One region of the Pseudorhizobium banfieldiae genome, then DNA from elsewhere that is predicted to be linked to it. Evidence: riboswitches for the same ligand, from Rfam matches in the RefSeq annotation. Region 1 holds a riboswitch; each other region holds the start of a gene.
What was found. A riboswitch is a leader RNA that binds a small molecule or an ion and turns the genes downstream of it on or off. The one in region 1 is predicted to bind thiamine pyrophosphate.

Region 1 (9,827 bases):
GAGCGGTCGCTCGAGGCGGATGGCTGCGTTGACCGCGACCATCAGGTCGGTATCGGCGATATAGTCGGATGTACCATGAAACTGCATGAGGAGACCTGTAGGGAATTTTGGCGGCAACCTAAAAGCTCGGCCGAACCGGTGCAAGCCGCTTTCCCTTGCCTGTCGGTCTGGGCTATGGACATCCCCAATGACCAAGTCCACGTTCACGATCCTCCTCGGAGGCGAGCTCACCGTCACGCAGCGGCTGCGCGAAGCGCTCGAAGGAAGCCGCTTCATCGCGGCCGACGGCGGCATGCGACATGCCGCAACCCTCCGCATCGAGCCTGAGCTCTGGGTCGGTGATTTCGACTCGACACCGCCCGCGCTGATCGAGGCGCAGTCCGGAGTTCCGCGGCAGCCCTACCCCGCAGCGAAGAACGAGACGGATGGAGAGATCGCGACGGCGGAAGCGATTGACCGGGGTGCCGAGCGCTTGGTGCTTGCTGGCGCGCTCGGCGGCGAGCGAAGCGACCATGCCCTGCAGCATGTCTTCCACGCCCTCAGCCTGGCCGAACGTGGCATTGAAGTCCTTCTGACCTCCGGCGCCGAAGAAGCCGTCCCTCTGCTTCCCGGACGCCGCCTTCTGGATCTGCCGGCAGGCTCGCTGTTCTCTGTCATCGGTTTTTCCGAGCTGGAAGGCCTCGACATCCTCAACGCCCGTTATCCGCTCGAGAACTTCGTCTTGCCCTTCGGCTCGTCGCGGACGATTTCCAATGTGGCAGAGGGTCCGGTGGCCTTCTCGCTCAAGCGCGGGAAGGCGATGATCTTCGCCCGCCCATACGATCTGACAGGAGCCTGAACCGTGGCACCTCCCATCCTCAAACTCGACGACATCTTCCTGAGCTTCGGGGGCACGCCTCTCCTGGCCGGTGCGGGACTGCAGGTGGAGCCGGGCGACCGCATCTGCCTCGTCGGCCGCAACGGATCCGGCAAGTCGACCCTGATGAAGATCGCGGCTGGGTTGGTCGAGCCGCAGTCCGGGGAAGTATTCCGCCATCCGGGTGCCACCATACGATACCTGGAGCAGGCGCCGGATTTTGGGGACCACCGGACGGTACAGGCCTATGCCGAAGCGGGCCTCGGTCCAGGGGACGATCCCTATCGCGTCACCTACCTCCTGGAGCATCTCGGCCTGAGCGGCGAAGAGGATCCGAACCGACTGTCGGGAGGCGAGGCCCGGCGGGCGGCGCTCGCCCGCGTCATGGCGCCAGAACCAGACATCCTGATGCTGGACGAGCCGACCAACCATCTCGACCTGCCGACGATCGAATGGCTGGAGGAGGAACTGAGGAAGACGCGGAGCGCTCTCGTCCTCATCTCACACGACCGGCGCTTCCTAGAGAAGGTATCGACGGCGACGGTTTGGCTCGATCGCGGCACGTCGCGACGTCTCGATCGCGGATTTTCGTATTTCGAGGCTTGGAGGGACGAGGTACTGGCGGCGGAGGAACTGGAGCAGCACAAGCTGGGCAAGGCGATCGAGCGCGAGGAGCACTGGCTGCGCTACGGCGTGACGGCCCGGCGCAAGCGCAACATGCGCCGGCTGGGGGAACTGCAGACGATGCGTGCCGCCTATCGCGGTCACAAAGGCCCGCAAGGGTCAGTCCAGGCGGCGGCATCGGAAGGTCGGGAATCCGGAAAGCTGGTGATCGAGGCAGAAGCGATCACCAAGAGTTATGGACACCGGCTTATCGTCGCGCCCTTCTCCATCCGCGTACACCGCGGCGACAGGATAGGCCTTGTGGGACCCAACGGTGCCGGAAAGACGACGCTGTTGAAGATGCTGACGGGGCAGCTCGATCCGGATTCGGGAACGGTGCGGCTCGGGACAAATCTCGAAATCGCCACGCTGGACCAGAAGCGGGAGGACCTCGATCCCGAGGACACGCTTTCCCACTACCTCACCGACGGACGCGGCGAAACGCTTCTCGTCAATGGCGAGCAGCGTCACGTCGCGGGCTACATGAAGGATTTCCTGTTCCAGCCCGAGCAGATCCGCACGCCGATCAAGAACCTTTCCGGCGGCGAGCGGGCACGGCTGATCCTGGCGCGGATCATGGCCAGGCCCTCCAACCTGCTGATCCTCGATGAGCCGACCAACGATCTCGACATCGAGACACTGGATCTGCTGCAGGAGATCGTCGCCGGCTACAACGGCACTGTCATTCTGGTCAGCCACGACCGCGACTTCCTCGACCGGACGGTCACCTCGACCATAGCACCCGCCGATCCGGAAACGCCGGACGGGCGCTGGATCGAATATGCAGGCGGGTACTCCGACATGCTGGCACAACGCCGCGGCGTCCAGGAGGAAAGGCGGCGTTCCGAACGCCAGGCAAGGGAGAGGACGGAGACGTCGGCGCCGGCCGCTGAGGCGCCGAAAAACCGCGGCAAGCTGTCCTTCAAGCAGAAGTTCGCGCTGGAGAACCTGCCGAAGGACATCGCCAAGGCCGAGGCCGAGATTTCCGCCCGGGAGAAGCGAATGGCGGATCCCTACCTTTTCACGAGAGATCCGGCAGGCTTCACCGCCCTGGCTTCTGAACTGGAGGCGCTACGCAAGCAGCTCGCAGAGATGGAAGAGGAATGGCTCGAGCTTGAAATGCTGCGCGAGGAGTTGGAGGGGTGACGTTAACCATCTGTTATCCATGAAACGCACTTGAAACCCGTCAACCTGTCACATTGCGGAACAATGACGGCAGGTGGTCGTTCGGGTGGCAGTATCGATGCGGCACGGCCGGGATCGGTACGAAGCGGCACCGAACCATCAGGAGCATCCGATGCTGACAAGTGTAACGAGTGGTTGGCAGACCCCGGTCTCTGAGGAACATCGCGTCCTGATCGTGGAAGACGAGTTTCTCATCGCCTTGGACGTGGCCGATACGGTCGAAGCCATGGGCTTGAAGGTCGCAGGCCTCGCCAATGGCCGCAACCCCGCCCTGGCACTCGCCCAGTCGGCAGACATTGCCCTTGTCGATGTCAATCTGGCTGACGGCAAGACTGGACCGTCGATCGGCCGCGAACTCGCCGAGAAATATGGCGTTGCGGTCATCTTCATGACTGCCAATCCTGAAGAGATCGAAGCCGGAAGCTATGGGCCGCTCGGGGTGCTGACGAAGCCGGTAATGCCGCATGTGATCGAGCAGACGATCGGCTATATCCTTGCAGGCCGAACGGGAGGTTATGCCGAACTCCCCCGCGAGCTTCGCGTCCTTCAAAGCGCCCACTAACGCCCAGTGAGCAACCATGGGCGGCGCTTGCCAAGCGCCGGATCGATCGCTACATCTCTGACCGATCTAACGGGGTGCCACTTTGTGGCTGAGAGGCTTTCGCCAACCCGCAGAACCTGATCCGGTTCACACCGGCGGAGGGATTAGAACGGCGTCCATCAGCCCCTCGTCCTTTCTGCCAAAGAGGAGGCATCGATGCGGCTCTCGGCACTTTCGCTTTTCATTGCGGCGATGATCGCTTCAACCTCGGCAGTCGCCGAGGAGCGCAGCCTGACCGTCTACACCTATGAAAGCTTCACCGCCGAATGGGGCCCGGGGCCAAGGGTCAAGGAAGAGTTCGAGAAATCCTGCACCTGCCGCGTCAACTTCGTGGCGGTCGCGGATGGCGTCGCACTTCTTTCGCGGTTGAAGCTCGAAGGCGAGAATAACGAGGCTGACATCGTTCTCGGTCTCGACACCAATCTTGCCGATGAAGCCAAGGCCACTGGCCTGTTCGAAAGGCATGGACTGGATACAAGTCCCATCAGCGTGCCGGGCGGGTACGGGGACGACGTCTTCATCCCCTACGATTACGGACACTTCGCCGTCATATACGACACCCAATCGATCGCCGCCCCGCCGGCCAGCCTGAAGGAGCTGGTTGAGGGCGACCCTTCCGAAAAGATCGTCATCCAGGATCCGAGAACCTCCACCCCAGGCCTCGGTCTGCTTTTGTGGATGAAGTCGGTTTACGGCGAGGAGGCCGAGGCGGCATGGGCAAAGCTTCGTCGACGCATCCTGACGGTCACGCCGGGCTGGTCTGAGGCCTATGGATTGTTCACCAAGGGAGAGGTCCCGATGGTTCTCTCCTATACCACCTCCCCTGCCTATCACATGGTGGCCGAGGACATTGATCGGTACCAGGCAGTGCCCTTCTCGGAAGGCCACTATATCCAGATCGAGGTCGCAGGTCTGTTGCGGACATCGGAGGATAAGGACCTGGCGCGCCAGTTTCTCGAATTCATGATGTCGCCGGCCTTCCAGAACATCGTACCGACCACCAACTGGATGATGCCCGCCGGCAAGACGAGCGAGCCCTTGCCGGAAGCGTTCGACCGCCTCGTCCAGCCGGAAAAGACCTTCCTCATGGACTCCGCGCACGTGGCGAGAAACCGGCAGGCCTGGATCGATGAGTGGCTGGCGGCGATGAGCGGACGCTAAAGCTCGATGCTGACGAGGCGGGAGCAGCAAACTGCAATCGGTGGAGGTATCGCCACCTTCGCAAGCGTCGCTGCCTTCATCAGTCTTGCCACCTATTCCCTCCTTGCCGCGGCGCCGGACGCTGGCGGCGAGGCACTCTGTACAGATTACACGGCGCGCGTGCTGCGTTTCACGCTTCTTCAGGCAGGGCTCTCCACTTTGCTGTCTATCGGCCTGGCGATTCCGGTCGCATTGGCGCTGGCTCGGCGGCCGCAACTTCCGGGCAGGCTCTGGATCCTGCGGCTGATGGCGCTGCCGATGGGTCTGCCCGCACTCGTCGCTGCCCTTGGCCTCATTACGATCTGGGGGAGGCAAGGACTGGTCAATTCGCTTCTCCTGCGCGGCGGTCTCGACGAGCCGGTCAGCATCTACGGTCTTGGCGGCATCCTGCTCGCACACGTCTTCTTCAACCTGCCTCTCGCATGCCGCCTGATGGTGGCCTCGCTCGATCGGCTGCCGGGCGAATACTGGATGCTGGCCGCACAGCTGGGCATGCGGCCTGGCGCCATCTTCCGGTTCGTCGAATGGCCTGTCCTTTTGCGGGTCCTGCCAGGCGTCGCGGGCCTGATCGTCATGCTTTGCGCAACCAGCTTCACGCTCGTTCTGGTACTGGGCGGAGGTCCGGCTGCCACAACGCTTGAAGTTGCGATCTACCAGTCACTGCGCTTCAATTTTGATCCTGCCCGTGCAGTTGGACTGTCACTGCTGCAGATCGGGCTGACGGCCATGCTCCTGATCATCCTGTCCCGGCTGCCTGTGACCGACGACCGATCGCCGAGCAGCGGCCACCGCGTTAGGCGATTCGACGGCAAAGGAGCCGCGGCGCGGGTATGGGACACTCTGGTCATCGCCGTCGCCACAGCTTTCATCCTGATGCCGCTGCTCGCCGTTCTCCGGGCGGGAATCCAGGCAGACCTCCCGCGCCTCGTGGCGAGCGACGCGTTCCAGCGGGCGCTGGCAACGAGCACGCTGATTGCACTGGCTTCAGGCCTGCTGGCGGTGATGGCATCGGTCACGCTCATCGATGCGCGCCTGGCGATTGCCGACCGGAAGAACCCTGGCGTCCTGCTGCGGGGTTTCTCTGCCATTCTGGATGCCACTTCCTTTCTTGTTCTCCTAGTCCCCCCGGTCGTGCTTGGGACGGGCTGGTTCCTGCTTCTGAGGCTTTCAGGCTCGGCATCGCTATGGGTTGGTTGGATCGTCGTTGCAATCAACGCGCTGATGGCAATCCCCTTCGTCATCAGGGTGTTAGAGCCGGCAATGAAGGAGAACCGCGACCGCTCCGGACGACTCACGGCGAGTCTAGGGATCGGCGGCTGGACGCGCTTCTGGCGCATCGACCGACCGGTTCTGACGCGGCCGGCGCTCCTCGCATTCTCCTTTGCAATGTCGCTCTCCCTTGGAGATCTGGGCGCCGTTGCGCTCTTCGCCTCCAGCGACTTCGTAACCCTGCCCTGGCTCCTCTACAGCAGCCTTTCCAGCTATCGTACGCAGGATGCCGATGGCTTGGCGCTTCTCCTTGCCGCGGCATGCCTTCTGCTTACGATCATCGGCACTTCGGGCTGGCGAATGAACGGAACACATCATGCCCGTCGATGACGATCCGCCGGAAATCCGCCTGGACCGCGTTGATCTGACGCTGGGAAGCACACGCTTCCACCTGGACTGCGACATTCCACCCGGAACGATCACAGCGGTTGCCGGACCGTCCGGCGCAGGCAAGTCCACCCTTCTGAACCTGGTCGCGGGCTTCGAGGTCCCCGACAGTGGTCGCGTCCTCTTTAACGGCCAGGATCTGACGTTCCGGCATCCATCGGAACGACCCGTGTCGCTGATCTTCCAGAACAACAATCTCTTCGGGCATCTTGACGTCTTCACCAACGTGGCGCTCGGGATCAATCCGTCCCTTCGCAGACTGACCGTAGGGGAGAGACAGGCCGTCGTCTCTGCACTCGATCGTGTCGCTCTCGGAAGAATGGAGCGCCGGCTGCCACCGACGCTTTCCGGAGGCGAGCAGCAACGCGTGGCGTTCGCCCGCGCTCTTGTTCGCGAGAAACCGGTCCTGCTAATGGATGAACCCTTCGCAGCGCTTGATCCGGGGCTGCGGCAGACCATGGCAAATCTTCTATCGGAACTGCACCGAGAAACGAAAAGCACGGTCATCCTGGTAACGCACGACCGGGATGAGCTGCGACGCCTTGCGAGCCATGTGATCTTCATGGAGGGCGGGAATGTGCTCGTGAACGCTCCAGTAGAAGATTTCCTCCGGCGATGCGACATCCCCGCCGTCGTTCAATTCCTCGCCAGCTGAAGCCTGTGCCACAATTTGGTCGTGGCACGGTGGCATCGCAGCAACAGCGTCTTTCTGCTTTGGCCGCCACAGGCGATCTGAACAAGAAGCACTATATTGGCTGAAGGAAAATCGCTAAGCCGGCGACAGGAGCGGCCGGTCTTGTTTACGGTGGGGCATACCCGATGGATGATCGGGAAGCGGGTCTGGATAATGACGAAGCCGAAATTGCTGACGATGATGCGTGAAGGGACGACACCCCGCCGAGCCGGTACTGCGCGTGCGGCAAGGCATCTCGCTCTTCTGCTCGCAGGGGCTACCGCGCTCTCCGGCTGCCAGTCAATTCTCGACCAGGCTTACCAGCCGAATGTCGCCCCCTCCGATAACCCGCAGATCGTCGACGAGGTCCAGAAGAACGACCCGCGGGCGCAGATGGGTGCGCGGGAACATCCACGGATCGTCGCGAGCTATGGCGGAGAATATCACGACGCCAAGACGGAGAAGCTCGTCGCCCGTATTGCCGGAGCGCTGACTGCCGTCTCGGAGAACCCCTCGCAGTCCTATCGCATCACCATCCTGAACTCGCCGGCGATCAATGCGTTCGCCCTCCCGGGCGGCTATCTTTACGTGACGCGCGGACTGCTCGCACTCGCCAATGATGCCTCGGAAGTGGCGGCCGTTCTTTCTCACGAGATGGCTCACGTGACCGCCAATCACGGAATCGAGCGTCAGAAGCGCGAGGAAGCGGAGGTGATTGCCAGCCGAGTCGTGGCCGAGGTCCTGTCCAGCGACCTCGCCGGCAAGCAGGCGCTGGCACGCGGCAAGCTTCGCCTCGCGGCCTTTTCGCGGCAGCAGGAATTGCAGGCCGATGTCATCGGTGTCCGGATGCTGGGGGAAGCGGGCTATGACCCTTATGCTGCACCCCGGTTCCTCGACTCCATGGCGGCCTATGCGCGCTTCTCCTCGGTGGATCCGGACAGCGACCAGAGCCTGGACTTCCTGTCGAGCCACCCGAATGCGCCCCAGCGGGTCGACCTCGCCCGTCGTCACGCTCGCGCACAAGGGATGGAAGGCACCGTCGGCGACCGCGGCCGGGACTACTATCTCGCGGGCATCGACGGGCTTCTCTTCGGTGACAGCCCGGAAGAAGGCTTCGTTCGCGGACAGACATTCCTGCACGGGAGCCTCGGCATACGCTTCGAGGTGCCGAAGGATTTCCAGATCGACAACAAGGTGGATGCCGTCCTTGCAACTGGCCCCGGCGAAACCGCGATCCGTTTCGATGGCGTCGACGCCGGTGACACGACCAGCCTGACCAACTACCTCACCAGCGGCTGGGTCGCCGGTCTCAAGCCGGAAAGCGTGCGTATGGCCAGTGTTAACGGACTTCCGGCAGCCACGGCCCGCGCCTCGGCGGAGCGTTGGGATTTTGACGTCACCGTCATCCGGATCGATGATCAGATCTTTCGCTTCCTCACCGCCGTTCCGAAGGGTAGCCCGGCACTGGAAACGGTTTCCACCGTACTGAAGTCAAGCTTCAGGAAGATGAAGCCACAGGAAATTGCGTCCCTCAAACCATTGCGTGTGAGGGTGGTAACTGCAGGCCCACAGGATACGCTTGCGACCATGGCGGCGCGAATGATGGGGACCAACCGGAAGCTGGACCTTTTCCGAGTGATCAACGCGCTCCCGGCTGGCGCTGCAGTCTCGCCGGGTCAGCGGTTCAAGATCGTCTCGGAATAATCCCTTGGCAGCTTAGCAGGCGGCCATCTGGGGATTCGCGGAGACCAGCGCCGACTTCAGCTTTTCCATGGCGCGGCTTTCGATTTGGCGCACGCGTTCCTTGGAAATGCCGAGTTCAGCACCAAGCGCCTCAAGCGTTGCTCCTTCGTCCGTCAGCCGGCGAGCCCGGATGATCTTCTTCTCGCGGTCATTCAGCTTGGTGAGAGCTCCGTGTAGCCAGCGCATGCGCCGCTCTCCGTCGATCATGCCGGAGACCTGCTCGTCGGGAAGGGGTTCGCCGCTTGCAAGCATGTCCAGCCGCTCGCTGCTGTCTGCATCGCCGGCTATGGAGGGTGCCTGAAGTGAGGCGTCATTGCCCGACAAACGGGCGTCCATGGTCTGAACGTCCGCGACACTTACGCCGAGCGCAACAGCAATTTCCTCATGGATAGCCCGCGATGTAAGGTTGCTGTCGCCCCGTGCGAGCTTCGCACGCAGCCGGCGAAGGTTGAAGAACAGCGCCTTTTGCGCGGAGCTCGTTCCACCGCGGACGATTGACCAGTTGCGAAGGATGTAGTCCTGCATTGAGGCGCGAATCCACCAGCTGGCATAGGTAGAGAACCGGACATCGCGGGCCGGTTCGAAGCGGGCGGCCGCCTCCAGAAGCCCGACATAACCTTCCTGAACGAGGTCGCTCATCGGCAGGCCGAAGCCGCGGAATTTGGATGCCATGGCGATAACGAGCCGCATATGGGCAAGGGCGATCTGATTGCGGGCATCCTGGTCCTGGTCATCCTTCCACCGGACCGCGAGACTGCGCTCCTCGTCTCTGGCCAGATAGGGAGCTGACATTGCAATCTTGATCATATTGCGGTCCGCAGACATGGCTTTCATCGTGTCTTCTCCGTGACGTTGGCTGGCTTCGACAAGAATGACAGTCAGATGGTGCCGCGGCCGCCGCCACGATTTACCCACTCCGCCTTCCTCGTCCCCTCTTCGTTCCCAAGAGGCCTTGCCATCTCGCGGCTGGCCCCTATTTCCTGTTTTGAGGAGCGGTTCTTGAAGCGTCTGCAGACGCCACAGTTGTCGCCGTTCCGGCGGGTTAACGTCCTGCGCGAGAAAAAGTTCCAATAAAAAACCCGGCACAATGGCCGGGTTTCTCAAAGTTACGATGCAGCCGAAGCTTATGCGGCTTCGGCCTGGGACTCTTCTTCTTCAACGACCTTGCCGCGCTTCGGGCCCTTGGCGAGGTTTACCTCGACCAGACGTACGGCTTCCGTGTCAGACATCTTGTTGACCGCTGCAATCTC
Region 2 (9,827 bases), 370 kb from region 1:
TCCAGCCATTGAAAACTTCGCTCGCCTCTGCGGATATTTCCGCAAGCACCCGCTGCTCCTCTTCCTCGAGGCGATCCCAGAAGTTCGCCGCGTAGAAGATCACCCCTGCGGAGCGGATATGCGCCGTCCGGGTCAGGTAGGGAACGACCTCATGCAGCTTCAGGCCTGCATAGGCGGAAATGGTCAGGTCCATAGCCTCGGCAACGCCGGTGGAGAGGGCGTTGTAGGTCTCGGTGATCGGGATGCCGACGGGGATCGCACCGAAGCGGCTCCAGAGGCTCGTGTGGAGGCGGCTCTGGATCACCCGCATCGTCTTGCCCTGCATCTGCTCCGGCAGCGTGATCGGCTCCTTGGCGAGCAGGTGACGGGCGCCATAGTCGATGAAGCCGCTGGCCACGAATCCGTGGCTCGCGAGCCGGCGGACGAGATCGCTGCCGACGTCGCTCCTGACGACGCGGCGCAGGTGAGCGGCGTCACTGTATAGGAACGGCAAGTCGAGTATCTGCAACTCCGGCACCCATGCGGTGAGGGTCGAGACGGTGCAGAGGCTCGCCTGGATAGAGCCGAGAAGTGCGCCATCCGCGACCTCCTTCTCGCCGCCCAGAGCGCCATTGGCGACGATCCGGAAGCGGAAATGTCTGGGAAGCCGCTCCTCCGCCCTTTCAGCGATCCAGCGCCAGATACGGGTTTCGGGCTTCTCTTCCCCCAGCAGTGAGGCGACCGTGATGACGCGTGTGCTGGCAGCGGCCGATCGAAGGAAGACAGGGGATGCGAAGGCGGGAGCCAGACCGGCTGCGGCGAGAAGCTTGCGGCGCGTGAACGAAATCATCGGATATCCTTTTAGAAAAACAGTGCCAGAAGACAGAGGACGAGAAGGGCGCAGAGCAGCGCGACGAGATAAGGAATGACCGCCCTGAAAAGGGCCGCCACGGGAACACCTGTCGTACCGTTGACCACGAAGACGAGCATGCCGACCGGCGGTGTCAGGCCTCCCAGCATCAAGTTGACCACGGCGATCACCCCGAACAGGACGGGGTCGATGCCTGCGCCCACGGCGACCGGCAGCAGGATCGGGCCGAGAAGAAGGATCGCGGCGCCCGTATCGAGGACGAGACCGGCGGCTAGCAGGACGAGATTGCAGAGCAGGAGAACCTGCCACGGGGCCCCGGCGAGCGACCCGGTGAGATCGAGGATCGCCCCGGCCACACCATCCACAGCGAGGAGGAAAGCGAAAGGCGCGGCGGTCCCAATGAGGAGCCCGATTGCGGCCGCCTCCACGCCAGCTTGCCGGAAGACGGAAGCGAGGCCTTCGCCAGTGCGCCGGCCTGCAAGCGCGAGCAGCAGCGCATAACCGGCTGCGACCGCTGCGGCCTCGGTCGGGGTGACGATGCCGAAGCGGATGCCGCCGAGGACCACGACCACCAGTCCCAATGCCGGCACGGCAGCCAACAGGGCGCGGGATCGCTCCGCGCCGGTTGCCCGGACGCTTCGGTTGCTGTCGCCGTTCGCGAGACGGATCGCTACCGCCAGACAGGCCGCCATGAGAAGCCCGGCATAGGCGCCGCCTATCAACAATCGTCCGGCCGAAAGATCCGTCGCGGCAGCGAGCAAGAGAAAGGCGATCGAGGGCGGGATGACATTGTCGAGCACAGAGGTGGCCGCGATGATCGCCGCGGAGCGTTCCGGGGGGTAACCGTGACGGACGAGATGCGGGTGGAAGGTGGATGCGCCGAATGCGGCGTTCGCGACCGAAGAGCCGGATGCCCCAGAGAAGAAGACGCTGGTCAGAAGCGCAGTCTGCGCCAGACCGGCCCTCCTGTGGCCGACGAGCGATTGCGCCAGTCGCACGAGGCGCTCTCCGGCTCCGGAAAGCGTAAGCATGCCGCCGCAGAGCAGGAAGAAGGGAATGGCGAGCAGCAGGAAGCGCGACATGCCGGATGCCGCAGTGGAGACGATGGCGGGCTCCGACAAGCCGCTTCCAGAGGGGATCGCGACCATTACCCCGGCCAGCATGCAATGGGCGAGCGGGGCGCCGAGCAGGAGCGCCGCACCCGCGGCAAGTGCGGCAACGGCGCTTGGCAGCATGCTTGAGCCGAGATCCGCCTGCGGCAGGAGAAGCGCAAGTGCTGCACCCGCAGCCACGGACACGGTGCCAAGGAAGCCACTGCCCTCGCCGATGCGAACCAGCAGCAGCATTGCAATGAGGAGCGCTCCGCCTGCAGCGAGGAACCAGAAGCGCACATGGTCCGGGAGGCCGAGAGCGGGCGAAACGGAACGGAGCGCCGCTGCAGCCTCGGCACCGCCCGTGAGGAGAAGACAGCCTGCCGCCGCACTCGTCCCGTCGGCGCAAAGGCCAGCAATCCGGCGCCCCTCGTGCGGCAGCAGCCGGGTCAGGATGTCGAGCCTCAGCGAAAATGGCCCCTGCAGGCTGAGCGGCAGGCCGAGACAGATGAGCGCCAGGAAGAGCCACAGCGCTGCCTCCTCGGTGCCTGCGAAACCGGTCCTGGCACCATAGCGGAGGCCGACGGTTACGAGGACGAGCAGGAGAAGCAGCGCGAGGAGCAGACCGGCCCCTGCCGACAGCACATGCTCGACGCGCAGCGCCATCCGGGCCGCATGGATGGAGGCCTGCGACCGGGGGACGGGATGAGGCCCCGACGACACCGATACTTCCTGCCTGCTCTCGCTGCAGCCGGAGACCATTTCAATCATCCGCCGATTTCGACCGCAAGGTCTTCGACGGCCGGCGCCTTATCGATCAGCCCGCTCTCCGCCAGGAACGCGCCGAAACGCTCGTAACGGCCTCTGTCCAGCGCAGCCGGACGCTTGGCAAAGCGCGGAAGGGTGTCGCGGAAAGCCTGGCGGTTGAGTTCGTCGTCGAGATCGGGATATGCCGCGAAGAACAGCGACCATGCTTCATCCGGATGATTGGTCAGGAAGATGCTGGCCTCCTCCACCGCCCGGAGGAATCGCCCCAGGCGATCATCGCTGGAGAGCTCCTTGTGGGCGATGAAGATCAACTCGTCGTAAACCGGCACGCCATGCTCCTCGGGAAAGAACGAGCGCGCCTCGCCTCCAGCGAGCCGGATCTGGGTCAGTTCGAAGTTTCGGAATCCGCCGACCGTCGCGTCGACCTGTCCCCCGAGCAGCGACGAGGTCAGCGCGAAGTTGACGTTGACGAGTTCCACCTCGTCGAGAGCCACGCCTTCGGCGGCGAGCATGCGCTTCAGCATGGCATCCTCGAAGCCGGAGACAGAGAAGCCGATCTTCCTGCCCTTGAGGTCCGCAAGCGTCTTGATGGGCCCATCCGCGAGCACCGTCACCGTGTTCAGCGGCGTCTCCACCAGCGTGCCGAAGCGGACGAGCGGCAGACCGGCCGCGTGGTCCAGATAGAGGTTCGGCTGATAGTGGACTCCGACATCCGCCTGTCTTGCCGCAACCAGTCGCGGCACGGAGGACGGATCGGCAGGCGGGATCAGTTCCACATCAAGGCCTGCCGCTTCGAACAATCCCTTCTGCTGCGCGACAATCATGGGGGCGTGGTCCGGGTTGACGAACCACTCCAGCATGACCGTCAGGCGATCGGCGGCGTGGGACGGTACCGGCCAGGCAAGCATGGCAGCGACGGCCCAGGAAAGAAAACGTATTCTCATGAATGTTTCTCCGGCTAACTATCTTGGATTGGTGTGGTGGACTTCCGGCGCCCATGGGGTGATGCGGGCTGTCGCGACATCGACCGCAAGCCGCAGCACAAGGGTGAGCAGGGCAAGAAGGACCATGGCGGCGAAGACGATGTCGGTCTGCATGCGGGCATTCGCCTGCACCATGACGAAGCCCAGCCCGGCCGACGCCCCGACCCATTCGCCGACCACGGCGCCGATCGGCGCAAGGGGAGCGGCAACGCGGAGGCCCGATATCAGGCCCGGCAGAGCCAGGGGCGCGCGGATGTAGCGAAGGGTCTGCCAATGGGTCGCCGGGGTCAGCGCAACGGCATCGAGGATCGCAGGTTCGGTCCGGCGGAGGCCATCAGCAAAGGCGGAGGCGACCGGGAAGAAGATGATGATCGTCGCCATGACGGCCTTGGAGGCGATCCCGAATCCGAACCACAACACAAGAATCGGCGCCAGCACGAAAACCGGCAGCCCCTGCAGCACCAGGACGGCCGGCCAGATCAGCCGGCCGGCACGGGGGAAGGCGGCAGCGGCAAGCGCCGCGAGCGCACCCAGAACAGCGCCACAGCCGAGCCCGATCGCGATCTCGGCGATGGTGACCAGGCTGTTGCGAAGCAGGAAACCGCCTTGCCGGACGAACGCGGCAAGGACATCCGCCGGCGGCGGCAGGATATAGGCCGGGGGATGGAAGAGCCATATGCCGGCCTGCCAGAGCACCAGCAGCCCGACGAGTCCCATCCCCATGTGGCGGGGTGGCATGGCTCGACCTAACGCATGGATGAGGCCGCTGGCGGGCGTCTTGTCCGAGGGCTAGGTCTTGAAGTGCATGGCATGGTTCGATCTCCCGACGTCAATCACGGAGATCCAGGCAAAGCGGAGAAGAGAATTGGCGCCGAAAAGGCCGTTTCCGTTCCTACGCCGGTATGACCCGGATCAGGTTCAAGGGTCCGGCTCACCGCCATCTCAGCACCGTTACGATGCCCCCCTCGGAATACCGCCATGTTTCATGAACCATGCGGACATGTCAATCCGGGTCCAAAGCCGACGCTCAGGCGGGCCGACTTTATTATGCCTCCATGCCACGGAGGTCGGCAGGCCCGCACTCGAAGGTCGGGCCCGCCTTCGCGGACAGCCTTACGCTGTTCCCCAGATCGTCTGGGCGGTCTTCACGACGAGCTCGAGCTTGCGCCGCTGGTCTTCCTCGGTGATCGCATTGCCGTGCTCGGTCGATGCGAAGCCGCACTGCGGGGCAATTCCCAGCTGATCCATGTCCACGTACTGGGAGGCCGCCTCGAACTGCTTGCGCAGCCAGTCGATCGATTCCAGTTCCGCCGTCTTCGTAGTGATGAAACCAGCCATGATTCGCTTCTTGCCCTTCGGCAGGAGCTTCAGCGGCTCCAGCCCGCCGGCGCGGTCGGTATCGTATTCCATGAAATAGATATCGACGCTGGTCTTGTTGAAGATGGCGTCGGCCGCTGCGTCGTAGCCGCCGGTGGCAGCAAAGGTTGAGCGGAAATTGCCGCGGCACATGTGCATGCCGATGACCATGTCGGACGGACGATCCTTGATCGCCTCTTCCAGCATCCAGGCATAGCGGTCGATCAACCAGTCGGGATCCTGCCCCATGGCCTTGCGCTGCTCGCGCTGCTTCGGGTCCCCGAGATAGGCGAAGAAGATATCGTCGAGCTGCAGGTAGCGGCAGCCGGCCGCGTAATAGGCGGCAACGGCCTGACGATAGGTCTCGGCGATATCCGCAAAGAGCACGTCGGGATCCTTGTATTCGGCAGGACGGACGTCGGCCGGGTCGGTGCGGAAATGCACGCAGGACGGACCGGGAATGGAAATCTTCGGGCAGACACTGGTGTGGTCTTTCACGAAGGTGAAGTGTTCGAGCATCGGGTGGTCCTTCGGGAAGCCGAGCTTGCCGTTGATCACCGGATGCACCGGCGGGATCTGCGTGCCATGGAACTGCACGCCCTCTCCGCGGGTCTCCATGTCCATGCCGTCAAGCATGCCCATGAAATCGAAATGCCAGAAGGCGCGACGCGCTTCACCGTCGGTGACAACCTTCAGGCCGACCTCTTCCTGCATCTTGATGAGTTTCGGGATCTCCGCGTCTTCGATGGCGCGCAGGGTCGCCGCATCGGCGCGGGCGGCGCGTGCCTCGGCAATCGGGCGCGGGCGAAGAAGACTGCCGACATGGTCGGCGCGGAAAGGTGGTGTCGGCATGCTGATCCTCCAGTTGATGTCGCGCATTCCGGACGGGATCAGAAGGATCGATCCTCATCCTCCGTGGCGACCGCCTTGCCGATACCACAGGATGAGCCGGAACCGGAGAGGAAATCGTGTCCTGTCCGACTGTTCCGTTTGCGCAGTCGCGATGTCGCGAAAGAACATCTCGGGACGGCTCCTCCTCTGCTAGCCTGCAGGTGTTCGGCGCCGCACCAGTTGTTGCATCGAACGGAGAATGACCGGCCCAAAGTCGATACGGAGCGACTTGTTGCGGTGGGCGATCGGGCGACGGCGCCAACAGGCGACCGATGCGCAGCTAAGCCATCCAACGGTCCCGCAAAGGGATGAAGAACATGGATGTGCGCGACGACATGCTTCGCCGGCTCAAGGCGCGAGCCGACGGATTCAGCCTTGAACAGCCCTTCTATATCGATCCCGATTTCCATCGGGTCGATCTCGAGGAGATCTGGTACAAGGACTGGCTGTTCATCGGCCATGATTGCGAAATTCCCCGCGCCGGCAACTACTTCACCGTCCAGGTCGGCGACTATCCCGTCGTGATCGTCAGGGGCAAGGACGGCGTCATCCGTGCATTCCACAACACCTGTCGCCATCGCGGCCATCGCGTCTGCACGCAGGAACGCGGGGCATCTGCACGGCTCGTCTGCCCCTATCACCAGTGGACCTACGATCTCGATGGCTCGCTGGTCTTCGCGCGGCAGATGGGCGAGGACTTCGACAAGGCACAGTTCGGGATGAAGCCCGTCCCCTGCGAGAGCGTCGCCGGCTATATCTTCATCTGCCTCGCCGCAACGCCCACCGATTTTGCACCGGTACGCGCTTCGATTGAGCCCTACATGAAGCCGCACCGGCTGTGGGAGGCCAAGGTCGCCCATCGCAACACGATCATCGAAAAGGGCAACTGGAAGCTCGTCTGGGAAAACAACCGGGAATGCTACCACTGCGCCAGCAACCATCCGGAACTCTGCCGCACCTATCCGGAGGCACCGAGCGCCACTGGCGTCCAGGGGGCCAAGGACGATCCGGTCATTGCAGAGCATTGGGCACGCTGCGAGGCGGCCGGGCTGCCGAGCGAATTCCGGATCGACCCTTCGGGCCAGTTTCGCACCGCCCGCATGCCGCTGATCCAGGATGCTGAAAGCTACACGATGACGGGCAGGAGAGCCGTCCGCCGGCCCTTATCGGACGAAGTGATGACCTCGCATATCGGGACCATGCTGCTCTTCCACTATCCGACGACCTGGAACCACATCCTCGTCGACCACGCGATCTCCTTCCGCGTCCTGCCGCTATCGGCGGAGGAGACGGCGGTCACGACGACGTGGCTCGTGCACAGGGATGCAGTCGAGGGAGTGGATTACGATCTCGATGAACTGACGCATGTCTGGAACATGACGAACGACCAGGACCGGCGGATCGTCGAGGAGAATGCCTTCGGCATCCGCTCACCCGCCTACGAGCCCGGTCCCTATTCGCCCGAGCACGAGGGCGGGGTCATGCAGTTCGTCGAATGGTACACGACCTTCATGACAAACCGCCTGCAGGGTGGGGCGGCGCCGCTTTCGGCGGTGGCATGAGATGAACATGGTGCAGCCGACCTATCGCCACATCGACGAGATGCACCCTTGGTCGGACCGGGAACACCGGCTGGAATGCGTCGCCGTGACGCCGGAAGCTCCCGACGTGATGACCTTCACCTTCCGGCCCGACCGGCCGGGCGTCTGGTTCCGCTACCTCCCCGGGCAATTCGTGACCCTGGAGATCCCTGCGAGACCGGAGCCACTGATGCGGACCTACACGCTGTCCTCCAGTCCCTCTCGGCCGTACACGGTTTCAGTCACCGTGAAGGCACAGAAGGGATCGCTCGGCACGCGGTGGATGTTCGACAATCTGCGGCCGGGCATGGCGCTGAAGGCCCTCGGGCCACAGGGCGACTTCTCCTATGCCCGCCATCAGGGCGACAGATATCTCTTCCTCTCCGCCGGGTCCGGCATTACGCCGATGATGTCGATGACGCGTGACCTTGGCGACCGGTCGCCCGACAGCGACATCACCTTCCTCCATTGCGCCCGCTCGCCCGACGACATCATCTTTCGCTGGGAGCTGGAGGCGCGGGCTCGCGACATGCCGCAGTTCACGCTCGGCCTGATCGTCGAGCAGTTGTCGCGCGGACAGCTGTGGTCGGGACTGAAGGGGCGTATCGACAAGGCAAAGATCGCGCTGCTGGCGCCCGATTTCCTCGACCGCACCGTCTTCTGCTGCGGGCCTGAGCCATTCATGGCGACCGTTCGCGAGTCGCTGTCGGGGGCGGGCTTCGACATGGCCAATTATCACGAGGAGACATTTCACCCGGTTGCGCCGCCACCGCCGAACGCCACCGTCGACCACCATGGCGGTGTGGAGCCGACCAGGATCTTCTTCTCGGCCTCTGGCAAGGAGGGCGCCTGCGAGCCGGGCCACACGATCCTGCAGGCGGCGCGCGCCGCGGGAGTACGTGTCGCCGCAGCATGCGAATCCGGCCTCTGCGGCACCTGCAAGGTTCGCAAGCTCGCCGGCGAGGTCGAGATGAATCACAATGGCGGCATCCTCGACGACGAGATCGATGATGGCTTCATCCTCGCCTGCTGCTCCCGCCCGATGGGCGACGTGGAGATCGAGGCCTAGCCTGCGTGCTTGCACGGGTGGCAAGGCGTGCTGCCGCGGGCCGCCGGAGGGGCGGACGGCGCGCCCGCGTTACCAACACCGCACGAAATAGGTTGACGTCGAAGTCTGTGGCTTCAAAGTCGGTCGTGACGGGCTGCACAATGCGCTCGATCCGCGCGAGGCATGACAGACACAAGGACTTCATGACATGACCGAATTCACCACCCGTCCCGAAATTCTCGGCACCTTCGGCGTCTTCACCTCGACCCACTGGATTGCCTCTGCGGTCGGCATGAGCATCCTCGAGAAGGGCGGCAATGCATTCGATGCGGCTGCGGCGGCCGGTTTCGTGCTGCAGGTCGTCGAGCCGCACCTGTGCGGACCCGGCGGAGACATGCCGGCCGTCATTTATTCGAAGAAGCGCGACAGGATCGAGGTCATATGCGCCCAGGGGCCCGCGCCGAGAAGGGCCACGATCGAGCACTACACCGCAGAAGGGCTGCGGCTGATCCCCGGCGACGGACTGCTCGCGACGGTCATCCCCGGCGCGTTCGACGGCTGGATGCTGATGCTTCGCGACTATGGCACCATGTCAGTCCGCGACGTGCTGGAACCCGCCATCTACTACGCCGAGCACGGGCATCCCGTACTGGCGCGCGTCTCCGCGACGATCACGGGCATGGCAACATTCTTCGAGAAGGAGTGGCCGACATCCTACCAGACCTGGCTGCCGCGCGGCTCGGCTCCCGAGCCTCTCTCCAACTTCCGGAACCCGGTGCTCGCCGAGACCTGGAAGCGCATCATTGCCGAAGCGGAATCCAGGTCAGGTCGCGAGGAGCAGGTCCAGGCGGCGCGCGACGCCTTCTATCGCGGCTTCGTCGCGGAAGCGATCGGCCGATACCTGGAGACCGCAGAGGTGATGGACGCCAGCGGGCAACGTCACAAAGGAGTCCTGACGGCGGAGGACATGGCAGGCTGGGAAGCAACCATCGAGGAGCCTCAGACCTACGACTACCACGATTGGACGATCGCCAAGACCGCCGCATGGGGACAGGGCCCGGTGCTGCTGCAGTCGCTGGCACTGTTGAAGGATTTCGACATCGCGTCGATGGATCCGGCCGGCCCCGATTTCGTGCACACCCTGGTGGAAGCGATGAAGCTCGCCTTCGCCGACCGGGAAGTCTACTACGGCGACGTCAACTTCTCCCCAGTGCCGATCGACCATCTGCTGTCGGACGCTTACAACCGCGAGCGCCGCAA
Region 3 (9,827 bases), 200 kb from region 1:
CAACAGGTCGGCGGCTTCGAAAGCATCGCCATGCTCGTCAACATGCTCCTACTCAAGGGCAATATAGGTCGAGATGGTACTGGCATCTCCCCCGTCCGCGGTCATTCCAACGTGCAGGGACAGCGCACCGTCGGCATCTCGGAAAAGCCGAAGCTGGTCCCCCTCGACAAGCTGTCGTCCATGTTCGGCTTCGACCCGCCGAAAGAGAAAGGCGTCAATACGGTCGAGGCCTGCGAGGGGATCCTGGATGGCAGCATTCGCGGTTTCGTCAGTCTCGGCGGAAACTTCGTACGAGCGATCCCCGATCACGATGTCATGGAAACAGCCTGGACGAAGATGCGCCTGACGGTGCAGATCGCCACCAAGCTCAACCGCAGCCACCTGATCAACGGCGAAGTGGCCTACCTCCTTCCCTGCCTCGGACGCAGCGAGGAGGACATGCAGGAGGGCGGACCACAGACAGTTTCAATGGAAGACAGCCTGAGCTGCATCCACGGCTCCGTCGGCAAGCACAAGCCCGCCAGCGAGCACCTGTTGTCGGAGCTCGCAATCGTCGCCGGCATGGCGAAAGCCACGCTTCCGCCCAACCCGAAGGTAAAGTGGGACGAATGGACGGGCGACTATGGCAAGGTCCGCGACCTGATTGAGGAGACTTATCCGGACAAGTTCCACGACTTCAACAAGCGCCTGTTCACGCCGGGCGGCTTCTATCGCGGCAATAGCGCACGCGAAAGGATCTGGAAGACGAAGAGCGGCAAAGCGGAATTCACCGTGCCCGAAGCCCTTTCGGCTGCGGGCTTCGAAGATCGCGAAGGGCGCTATCGCCTCATGACGCTGCGCAGCAACGACCAGTTCAACACGACGATCTACGGCTACAGCGATCGTCTGAGGGGGATCGAAGGGACACGCGATGTCCTCCTGATCAATCCGAAGGAGATGGAAAAGCTCGGTCTTCAGGAGGGTCAGGTCGTCGAATTGCAAACCGATGTCGACGATGGCCAGGAACGCAAGGTGGGCGGGCTGAAGGTGCTGCCCTTCCAGCTGCCGGACGGCTGCGTTGCCGGCTACTATCCCGAACTCAACCCGCTGATCCCGCTTTCGCATCACGAGAAGTTTTCGCAGACACCGGCGGCGAAGGCTGTGCCTGTTCGAATCCTGCCGTGACTGTTGTTGTCAGGATGGCCTGACCTTCCGGGGCCTCGGGACGCCGCGCTTTGCCGGCGCCCTCGGTGGCTCCGGAGGATCAGCTGCAGGTCTTTGATACTTGTCAATGCCAGAGGATCTCCCGGCACTAAGGTGCGCCGCCTGGACAGGCGGTCGTCGCCTGCCTTTGACACGGCTGCCCGGCCCTCGATAAATGGCCGGATGCATCGAAGGATGAGAAGATGATTGCCGACCGTATCCGTCGCCCCGCGCTCCTTGACAAGATCGTTTCGGCGGAGGAGGCGGCAGCCCTGATCAAGGACGGGATGATCATCGGCATGAGCGGGTTCACCCGCGCCGGCGACGCCAAGGCAGTTCCCATCGCCATGGCAGCGCGCGCCCGCACAGAACCCTTCAAGATTACGCTGATCACCGGCGCGTCCCTTGGCCACGATGTCGACCGGATGCTGACTGAGGCAAAGGTGCTTGCCCGCCGCATGCCCTTCCAGGCGGACCGAACCCTGCGCACCGCCATCAACCGCGGCGAAGTGATGTTCATCGATCAGCATCTCTCGGAAACGGTGGAGCACCTGCGCTCCAACCAGCTTGGTCCAATCGATTATGCCATCGTCGAGGCTGCTGCCATCACCGAAGAGGGAAACATCGTTCCTTCGACCTCGGTCGGCAACTCCGCGAGCTTTGCGGTCCTTGCCAAGAAGATCATCGTCGAGATCAATCTCAGCCAGCCAGCCGAACTGGAGGGCCTGCACGACATCTACTTCCCCGGCAAGCGACCAACCCGTGTGCCGATCCCGGTCGTAACCTGCGACAGTCGCGTTGGGTTCCCATTCGTGCCGATTGATCCCGACAAGATCGCCGCGATCGTAGTCACTGACGAAAAGGACAGCGCGTCAACCATAGAGCCGCAGGATGCCGATACCAGCGCGATCGCCTCGCACCTCATTCGTTTCTTCGAGGACGAGGTCGAAAAAGGCAGACTGGACCTGACCCTCCAACCACTGCAGGCAGGAATCGGCACAATCGCCAACTCCGTTCTGACCGGTCTCGCCGATGGCCCGTTTCATCATCTGCGCATGTACAGTGAAGTGCTGCAGGACAGCACTTTCGATCTTTTCGATGCGGGCAAGCTCGCCTTCGCCTCCGGATCCTCCATCACCCTTTCGACTGCCTGCGCGGAGCGGGTCTTTGCCGACTTCCACAAGTACAAGGAGCACCTGGTGCTCCGGCCGCAGGAGATCAGCAACCATCCTGAAGTCATCCGCCGGCTGGGAGTGATCGGCATCAATACGGCGCTGGAGCTCGACATATACGGCAATGTCAACTCGACGCATGTCAACGGCACGCACATGATGAATGGCATCGGCGGATCCGGAGACTTCGCGCGGAATGCCTTCCTGTCGATCTTCGTCACAAAGTCGCTCGCCAAGGACGGTAAGCTGTCGTCGATCGTCCCCATGGTTCCGCATGTCGATCATACCGAGCATGACGTCGACATCATCGTCACGGAGAATGGGCTCGCCGACCTTCGCGAGCTGGCGCCACGGGAGCGGGCAAGGGAAATCCTCCGGAACTGCGTTCACCCCAGTTTCCGGGACGCCCTGATGAGCTATTTCGAACGCGCCTGCGCGCGCGGCGGCCACACGCCACATCTCCTGGAAGAGGCGCTGTCCTGGCACATCCATGCCCAGGCGACGGGGACAATGCACAAGAGCTAGACGGCTATTGTCACGCTGCCAAAGAAATTGATGCCGAGGCTTCGTCCGACTGCGCCTTCAGCTGGTGGCATGGAGATGGTGCACGGGTCCATGACCGGACCCCACATCGAGTTCCCCGGAACGATGGATCGCTAATGCGAGGTACAGCTTGGCCGTTCGGACGGCGGCCACGACATCATTACCCTTGCCTAGTTCGGCAGCAATCGCGCTGGATAGCGTACATCCTGTCCCATGGGTATTGGACGTCTGGAACCGCCGCCCTTCAAGCCATGTCAGGCCGGCGGGATCGGCAAGGACGTCGGGACTTTCATCCTCCGGAAGATGGCCCCCCTTGACTAGCACGGCGCGGGCACCGAGGGCTCTGAGCGCTTCCGCCTGTTCAGCCATCGTTTGGCGATCCCGCGCCTCTGGCTCTCCCAGAAGGGCGGCTGCTTCGGGGAGATTCGGCGTCAGCAACGTGGCAAGCGGCAGGAGGCGATCCCGAAGCGCTGAGACCGCCTGTTCTGCGAGAAGCGAGGCGCCGCCTTTGGCAATCATCACTGGGTCAAGCACGATCGGCACACCGGGCTGCCGGGACAGGATGTCGGCCACGGTCTCGGCGATTTCCGCATTTGCGATCATGCCGATCTTAACGGCATCGACGCGGACGTCGTCGAAAACTGCCCGGATCTGATCAGCAACGAAGCCGGCTGGAATGACCTGGACGCCGTAGACGCCTTTCGTGTTCTGCGCGGTGAGGGCGGTCACGACCGCCATTCCATAGGTGCTGCGAGCCGCGAAGGTCTTCAAATCGGCCTGTATGCCTGCTCCCCCGGACGGGTCGGATCCGGCAATGGAGAGAATGTTCGCAATCATGGCCGCGCCTTTACTATTTCCTGCATCAGGGCACGGGCGGCACCGCGTGGATCGGGCGTGCCGCAGACGGCGGAGACGACCGCAAGGCCGGCGGCTCCAGCGGCCATGACCGAAGCTGCATGCTCCATCTTCAGTCCACCGATCGCGACTGCCGGAACCGGTGAGACGGATATGATATGGCCGAGACCCTCCAGGCCGATCGGTCGCTTGTGATCCGGCTTGGTCCCGGTGGCGAAGACCGGCCCAACGCCGACATAGTCGACGATACTCGGATCCACCTCGTGCGCTAGTTGCGCAGTCTCGACGGAAAGGCCAAGGATCAGTTGATCGCCGATGGCAAGCCGCGCCGCAGCTGCCGACATGTCTTCCTGCCCGATATGCACGCCGTCTGCACCGATCTCGAGTGCGGCCTCTACGTCATCATTGACGATCAGCGCTATTCCGTATCCGGCCAGGGCAGCTTTGAGCGCCTTGCCTGTCTCGATCAGGCTCGTCCGGTCGGCGCGCTTGTCTCGAAGCTGTATCATGGTGGCGCCGCCTTCCGTGGCAAGGCGCGCAGTCTCGACCATGCCCACCGAGCGGCAGAGATCGGGATCGAGGACGACATAAAGCGACAGGTCAAAAATCTTCATTCCGCTCGTATCCTTGCTTCCGATTCCAGCCTCTGCGGGCCGATCGCCGCCAGCGCATCGAGGAACAGGGGCGGGAAAGAGCCAGGGCCCTCGGCCCGGTGGCTGGCATCCTCACCACAAACGGCGAACAACGTCATGGCGGCGACGGTCGCCTCCAGCGGCCGGCCCGGCGCGACGGCGGCGAAGGCTCCGGTAAGGCAGGTCAATGCGCAGCCCAGCGCGGTAACCTTCGGCATGAGCGTGGAGCCTCCCTCGATCCAAACGCGGCGACGTCCATCCGTGACGAGATCGATCTCGCCGGTGACGGCAAAGACGCAGGCGAAGCGTCGGGCAAGATCCACGGCCGCCGTTTCTGCCGCCAGGCTGCTGTCACGGCTGTCGACGCCTTGTCCCCTGCTCTCAAGGCCAGCGAGTGCCATGATTTCCGAAGCATTTCCCCGGACGATGGTCGGCTGGAGCTCAAGGAGTTCGCCTACAACTTGGCGACGAAAGCTCGTGGCATAGTGGGCCACGGGATCGAGGACCCAGGGCTTGCCTGTCTCCTTTGCCGCGCCGGCGGCACCTTTCATGCCTGGGACGTCAGCCGCCCACAATGTGCCGATATTGATCGTGACGGCCGCTGCAACGCGGGCAAACTCGGCAGCCTCCTCCTCGGCGCTGACCATGGCCGGAGACGCGCCGGCAGCGAGAAGGACGTTCGCGGCAATGTTCATCGAGACATCATTGGTGATGCACTGGACGAGAGGATTTTTTGCGCGCAGCGCCTCCAGCAATGTTCCGCAACTGGAAGGAAATTCGGTCAAGAGAAATGCCTTTCTTCGTCCAGCGAGGTAAGGCAACGGTATCTCGACCCGCGACTCCCTCCGCCAGCATGATCTGGTTCAGGTTCAAAGGGTGCTTCTCAGCCCGCTTCAGCGGACGCCCCCGTCTGTTCGCAACTTAGGAAGAATTGGGCCAGTTGTCACTCTCGAAAGCGTCCCGAACTGCACGGGGCAGGGTGCGGCCCATGCTGGCTCGCGTCGCGCGGAGGTCGCTCCGGTGCACCTAGGGCGCGAGGCGGGACGAGAGCAGCGCGAAAGCTTCGTAAGGCGCGAGGCCGAGGGTCTCCCCGACCTCCTCCACCGGGGAGTAATTGCTGATCAAGGGGCGACCGCGCCGATGGAGTTCATCCGGAAGTTCGATCGTAATCGTGCGTGGGGTGAAATTGGCGATCACCAGCAGTTCCTCTTCGTCCAGCGCGCGCGTGTAAACGAAGACGTCGGGATGGTGATCCAGCCAAGCCTGATAGCGACCATAGACAATGACGGGATGCTGCTTGCGAAGCGAAACGAGTTCCCGGTAATGCGCCCAGATCGATCGATCGTCGGATACCTGGCTGGCTGCATTCAGCGTCGCGTAGTTGGGATTAACCTCAATCCACGGGGAGCCGGTCGTGAAACCGCCGTGGGGATCGGCGCTCCACTGCATGGGCGTTCGCGCATTGTCGCGGCCGCTCTCATTGGCACCGCGGATGAAGTCCTCTGTCGAAAGGCCGGCCTCGACGTGCAGACGGTGTATGTTGAGGGTTTCGATGTCCTTGTATTGGTCGAGGGACGTGAAGGAGACGTTCGTCATGCCGATCTCTTCCCCCTGATAGATGAACGGCGTGCCCTTCATCAGGTGCAGCACGGTCGCCAGCATCTTGGCCGATTCAACATGATATCCCGAGGCATCCCCATATCGTGACACGGCGCGCGGCAGGTCATGATTGCCCCAGAACAGGGAGTTCCAACCGTCTTCTGCCAAAGCATGTTGCCACTTGCCCAGGACGGCCTTCAGCTTCACCAGATCGACGGGCTTTGGTCGCCACTTGCCGTGGGTCTCGTCCCAACTCTGGGTGACGTGTTCGAACTGGAAGACCATGGAGAGTTCCCTGCGGTCCCGCCCTGAGTAGAGCAGGGCGGAATCGGGCGTCGCGCTCCAGGCCTCGCCGACTGTCAAAACGTCCCACTCTCCGAATGTCTCGCGGTTCATTTCCTGCAGGTAATCATGGAGGTGCGGGCCGTCTGCGGTGATGCCGGCATCGACCTCCTTGCCGATCAGGTCGATCACGTCCATCCGAAAACCGGCAATACCTCGATCAAGCCACCAGTTCATCATGCGGTAGATTTCGGATCTGACCTCCGGGTTCTTCCAGTTGAGGTCCGGCTGCCGCTTCGAAAACAGGTGAAGGTAATATTCGCCGGTGCCGGGATCGAGCGTCCAGGCTGAACCTCCGAAGGACGAGGTCAGATCACTGGGAGGCCCGCCATCGGCCGACGGCGGCCGCCATATATAGAAATTGCGCAGGCGGCTTTCGCGCGAACTGCGGGACTCGACGAACCATGGGTGTTCGTCGGAGGTATGATTGACCACCAGATCCAGAAGGATCCCGATGCCGCGCTGGCGCGCCTCGGCGACCAATTTGTCGAAATCAGCGAGGGTACCGAATTCATCAGCGATGTTCTGATAATCGGATATGTCGTAGCCGTTGTCGTCCATCGGCGACTTGTAGATGGGCGACAGCCACAAAACCGTGACGCCAAGGGACTGTAGATAGTCCAGCCGACCGATGATGCCGGGAAGGTCGCCAATCCCATCGCCGTTGCTGTCGCAGAAGCTGCGCGGATAGATCTGGTAAACGGTTGCCGCGTGCCACCATTTTCGCTCGATGATCGAGAGGGACTTTGGCTTGTTGACAAGCTCTTTCATGGGCGGCTCCGATATCGACATCACGATCCGCAACGCAGGATTGGCGGGCCGGTTCCCGTTTGCCGGAACATTGAGCCATCCTGTCTGTTAGCCAAACGACTTACTTACACAGGAGGTCGTCATGAACAGCAAACTCCCACCCGTCCCTGACGAGAACCGCAGCGACAAAGGCACCGGCGAGCGTTCCGCCGCCAGCCTTTCCAAGGGCAGCCCCGTCGACCCGCGCGAAAAGAATTTCGACAAGCAGGGTCAACAAGGCAACAGCAAGGTGAACACCACGCATCAGGGTTACCAGCAGGACCGTTAGGAGCGTTGCATGTCTACATCGCAGAAGACGCCGGCCAGCATCCGGCAAGGAGGACCCGGCTCCTCGCACGAAAACGCCAAGGCGCCACTCGACTTGAAGAAGCCGCCGGCTGATCCAGACAATCGTTCCCGCAGCAAGGTGTCGGGCGGAGGTGGCGAACATGACAGCCATCATACCCATGACTCAGTACGTAAAGGCGGCGGCAGCCACTAGACGACATGGGGACAACCGGCACCACGGATCGGTGCCGGTTTCTCCTGGACCATGCTATATGCCGCTCGCGGCTGACTGATGTTATCGCAACAGACCTTGGCCGCCATCGACGTAGATCGGAACGCCGGTCACATGTCTCGCCCTGTGCGAGGCGAGGAACAGGATCACGTCAGCAACATCCATGGAGGCGCCCGGTTTGCCCTCGGTCAGAGGGATGTCGCCCTCCGGCCATTCTACGGGAACGGCCGTCCTGCCGGGATTACGAATGCTGGTGTTGTCATCGATCTCGGTGTCGATCTTGCCGGGGCAGACCGCATTGATCCGTATCTTGTGCCTGCCCAGTTCGAGCGCCAGCTGCTTCGTCATGGCGACCTGTGCGGCCTTGGTGGCCGAATAGGCGGTGGCGCCCGGCGAACTGAACGTCCGGTTGCCATTGATGGAGGAGACGATGATGATCGACCCGCCGCCGTGCGCCTTCATGATGGGAACGGTGGTGTGGAGCGTGAGATACGTGCCCCGCAGATTTACAGCGATAGTCTGATCCCATTCATCGGGCTGAAGAGTGTCGATGGGTGCCCACACCCCGTTGATGCCGGCATTGGCGACAACAATGTCGAGACGGTCGAAAGCATCGATCAACCTTTTTGCCGCGCTTCTCATCTGCGCCTCGTCGGAAACATCGGCCTCGAGCACGAGGGCCTGCCCGCCCTGACTGGTGATTTCAGTTGCAGTGTCTTCCAGATCCTTCCGCGTGTGTCCGAGAAGGCCGACCTTCGCCCCCTGAGCGGCAAGGGTAATGGCTGACGCACGACCTATTCCTGATCCGGCACCCGTCACCAGGGCCACGCGAGATTGCAGGTCCATGTTGGCTCTCCCATTTGCGTCCCATCGCTGAGGTGCTAGCTGGTTGTCACGCTTCCAGAAGCCGAAGCCCGTTTCGATATTTTTCGCCGTCGCCTCCGGTGCGCTCGGCAGTTGCCAGATTGTCCCTCAGGTCCGCGAGCTTAACCTTCCGAGCCAGAGGATTTGCCGCTGCCCTTCTTACCAAGTCAGCGTGGGACTCTCCCTCCCTCCGGGTCAGAGCGTCCACTGCCGCCAGAACGGCTGGCGCGAATCCCTCCTGATGCAGACGCTCGAGTGTCCATTCCGGGGCGTTCTCAGGGACGTCGTGGAGCCAGGCAATGATCTGCTCGATTTCGTCGGCGACGGATGCAGCAACACGGGCGACATGCTCAAGCAGAGGTTCGCCGCCCTTCTTCACCCGGCCGGCAAGAGCCGCTTCCGCAATCTCGCGTGCATGTGCGACATCGGAGTTCATCGCCGGTCCTCGACAAATTGTTCTGCGGTACCGATGGGGGGTAGCCAGTGCTCACGGCGCTTGATCCAGATCTCATAGGTCGGCTCAAGATCCGTAGGGGCCATATCAAGCGATCCAACTCGGATCTCGACTTCTCCCGCGCCCGGATTGAATAGTCGCGAGCCGCAGGTTCGACAGAAGCCCCGGCCCTCAAAAACGGCCAGGTCGCCGCTGCTTTCGAACGCGTGCCCCGGCCATACGGCAAATGTCACGAAACTGGAGCCGCTCTCCTTCCGGCAGTCGCTACAGTGGCAGAGGCCGACCCTCAACGGCGGACCTTTCACTGAGTAGGTGACTTCGCCGCAGAGGCAGCGTCCGGAACGGATAATCATCCAAGCCTCTCCCTTGATCATCACTGTGGATCAAGCCAGTTACGCTGATTTTGCCACCGTGAACGGCCTCATTGACCTATTCGTTCCGCACCGCTTGCTCTTGGAAACGGGATGACCCTTGGCTGCACGCGGCGGACCTTCTAAATGGCTAGGGCCACATAACTTCGACAGGTGCCGCCCCTTGGAACTGCGAAAGGCTTCGGAACAATGACATCGATCCTCTGCGTGGCGCTCAACCCGTCCATCGACATCGCCAATGAGGCATCGAGAATACTTCCCACCAAGAAGGTCAGGACGCGCAACCAACGGCAGAACATAGGGGGCGGTGGCGTGAACGTCGCGCGCGTCCTCGCAGAGATGGGAGACACTTGCGATCTGCTGGTCATGGCGGGTGGCGCGACCGGCGAAGTCTTCCTCGACGCCGTCAAGAAGCTGCCCGTCAACCTCCACACCGTCAGAATTGCCGGCTCGACCCGGATCGCTTTCATGGTCAAGGACATGGAGACGGGGGAGGAGTTCCGT

Region 2: another riboswitch for thiamine pyrophosphate. It lies ahead of NT26_RS18710 (ABC transporter permease); the one in region 1 lies ahead of thiB (thiamine ABC transporter substrate binding subunit).
Region 3: another riboswitch for thiamine pyrophosphate. It lies ahead of thiM (hydroxyethylthiazole kinase); the one in region 1 lies ahead of thiB (thiamine ABC transporter substrate binding subunit).

Annotation. Positions count from the first base shown of each region.
Region 1 is NZ_FO082820.1:3,504,061-3,513,887, forward strand. Features, by position in the region: gene NT26_RS17090 (AAA family ATPase) at 1-87, opposite strand, end outside; gene NT26_RS17095 (thiamine diphosphokinase) at 188-838, shown strand; gene NT26_RS17100 (ABC-F family ATP-binding cassette domain-containing protein) at 842-2,665, shown strand; gene NT26_RS17105 (response regulator) at 2,817-3,266, shown strand; TPP riboswitch at 3,327-3,426, shown strand; gene thiB (thiamine ABC transporter substrate binding subunit) at 3,462-4,466, shown strand; gene thiP (thiamine/thiamine pyrophosphate ABC transporter permease) at 4,473-6,104, shown strand; gene NT26_RS17120 (thiamine ABC transporter ATP-binding protein) at 6,091-6,816, shown strand; gene NT26_RS17125 (M48 family metalloprotease) at 7,036-8,538, shown strand; gene NT26_RS17130 (RNA polymerase factor sigma-32) at 8,551-9,411, opposite strand; gene NT26_RS17135 (CarD family transcriptional regulator) at 9,702-9,827, opposite strand, start outside.
Region 2 is NZ_FO082820.1:3,871,413-3,881,239, reverse strand. Features, by position in the region: gene NT26_RS18725 (TRAP transporter substrate-binding protein) at 1-829, opposite strand, end outside; gene NT26_RS18720 (TRAP transporter large permease subunit) at 841-2,607, opposite strand; gene NT26_RS18715 (ABC transporter substrate-binding protein) at 2,709-3,653, opposite strand; gene NT26_RS18710 (ABC transporter permease) at 3,672-4,430, opposite strand; TPP riboswitch at 4,565-4,668, opposite strand; gene NT26_RS18705 (5-methyltetrahydropteroyltriglutamate--homocysteine S-methyltransferase) at 4,806-5,900, opposite strand; gene NT26_RS18700 (aromatic ring-hydroxylating oxygenase subunit alpha) at 6,257-7,501, shown strand; gene NT26_RS18695 (FAD-binding oxidoreductase) at 7,503-8,588, shown strand; gene NT26_RS18690 (gamma-glutamyltransferase family protein) at 8,776-9,827, shown strand, end outside.
Region 3 is NZ_FO082820.1:3,703,967-3,713,793, reverse strand. Features, by position in the region: gene NT26_RS17980 (FdhF/YdeP family oxidoreductase) at 1-1,164, shown strand, start outside; gene NT26_RS17975 (succinyl-CoA:acetate CoA-transferase ScpC) at 1,386-2,879, shown strand; gene thiD (bifunctional hydroxymethylpyrimidine kinase/phosphomethylpyrimidine kinase) at 2,937-3,734, opposite strand; gene thiE (thiamine phosphate synthase) at 3,731-4,366, opposite strand; gene thiM (hydroxyethylthiazole kinase) at 4,363-5,169, opposite strand; TPP riboswitch at 5,208-5,302, opposite strand; gene NT26_RS17955 (glycoside hydrolase family 13 protein) at 5,411-7,096, opposite strand; gene NT26_RS17950 (hypothetical protein) at 7,218-7,403, shown strand; gene NT26_RS22475 (hypothetical protein) at 7,413-7,616, shown strand; gene NT26_RS17945 (SDR family oxidoreductase) at 7,698-8,480, opposite strand; gene NT26_RS17940 (HD domain-containing protein) at 8,527-8,934, opposite strand; gene NT26_RS17935 (GFA family protein) at 8,931-9,305, opposite strand; gene NT26_RS17930 (1-phosphofructokinase family hexose kinase) at 9,513-9,827, shown strand, end outside.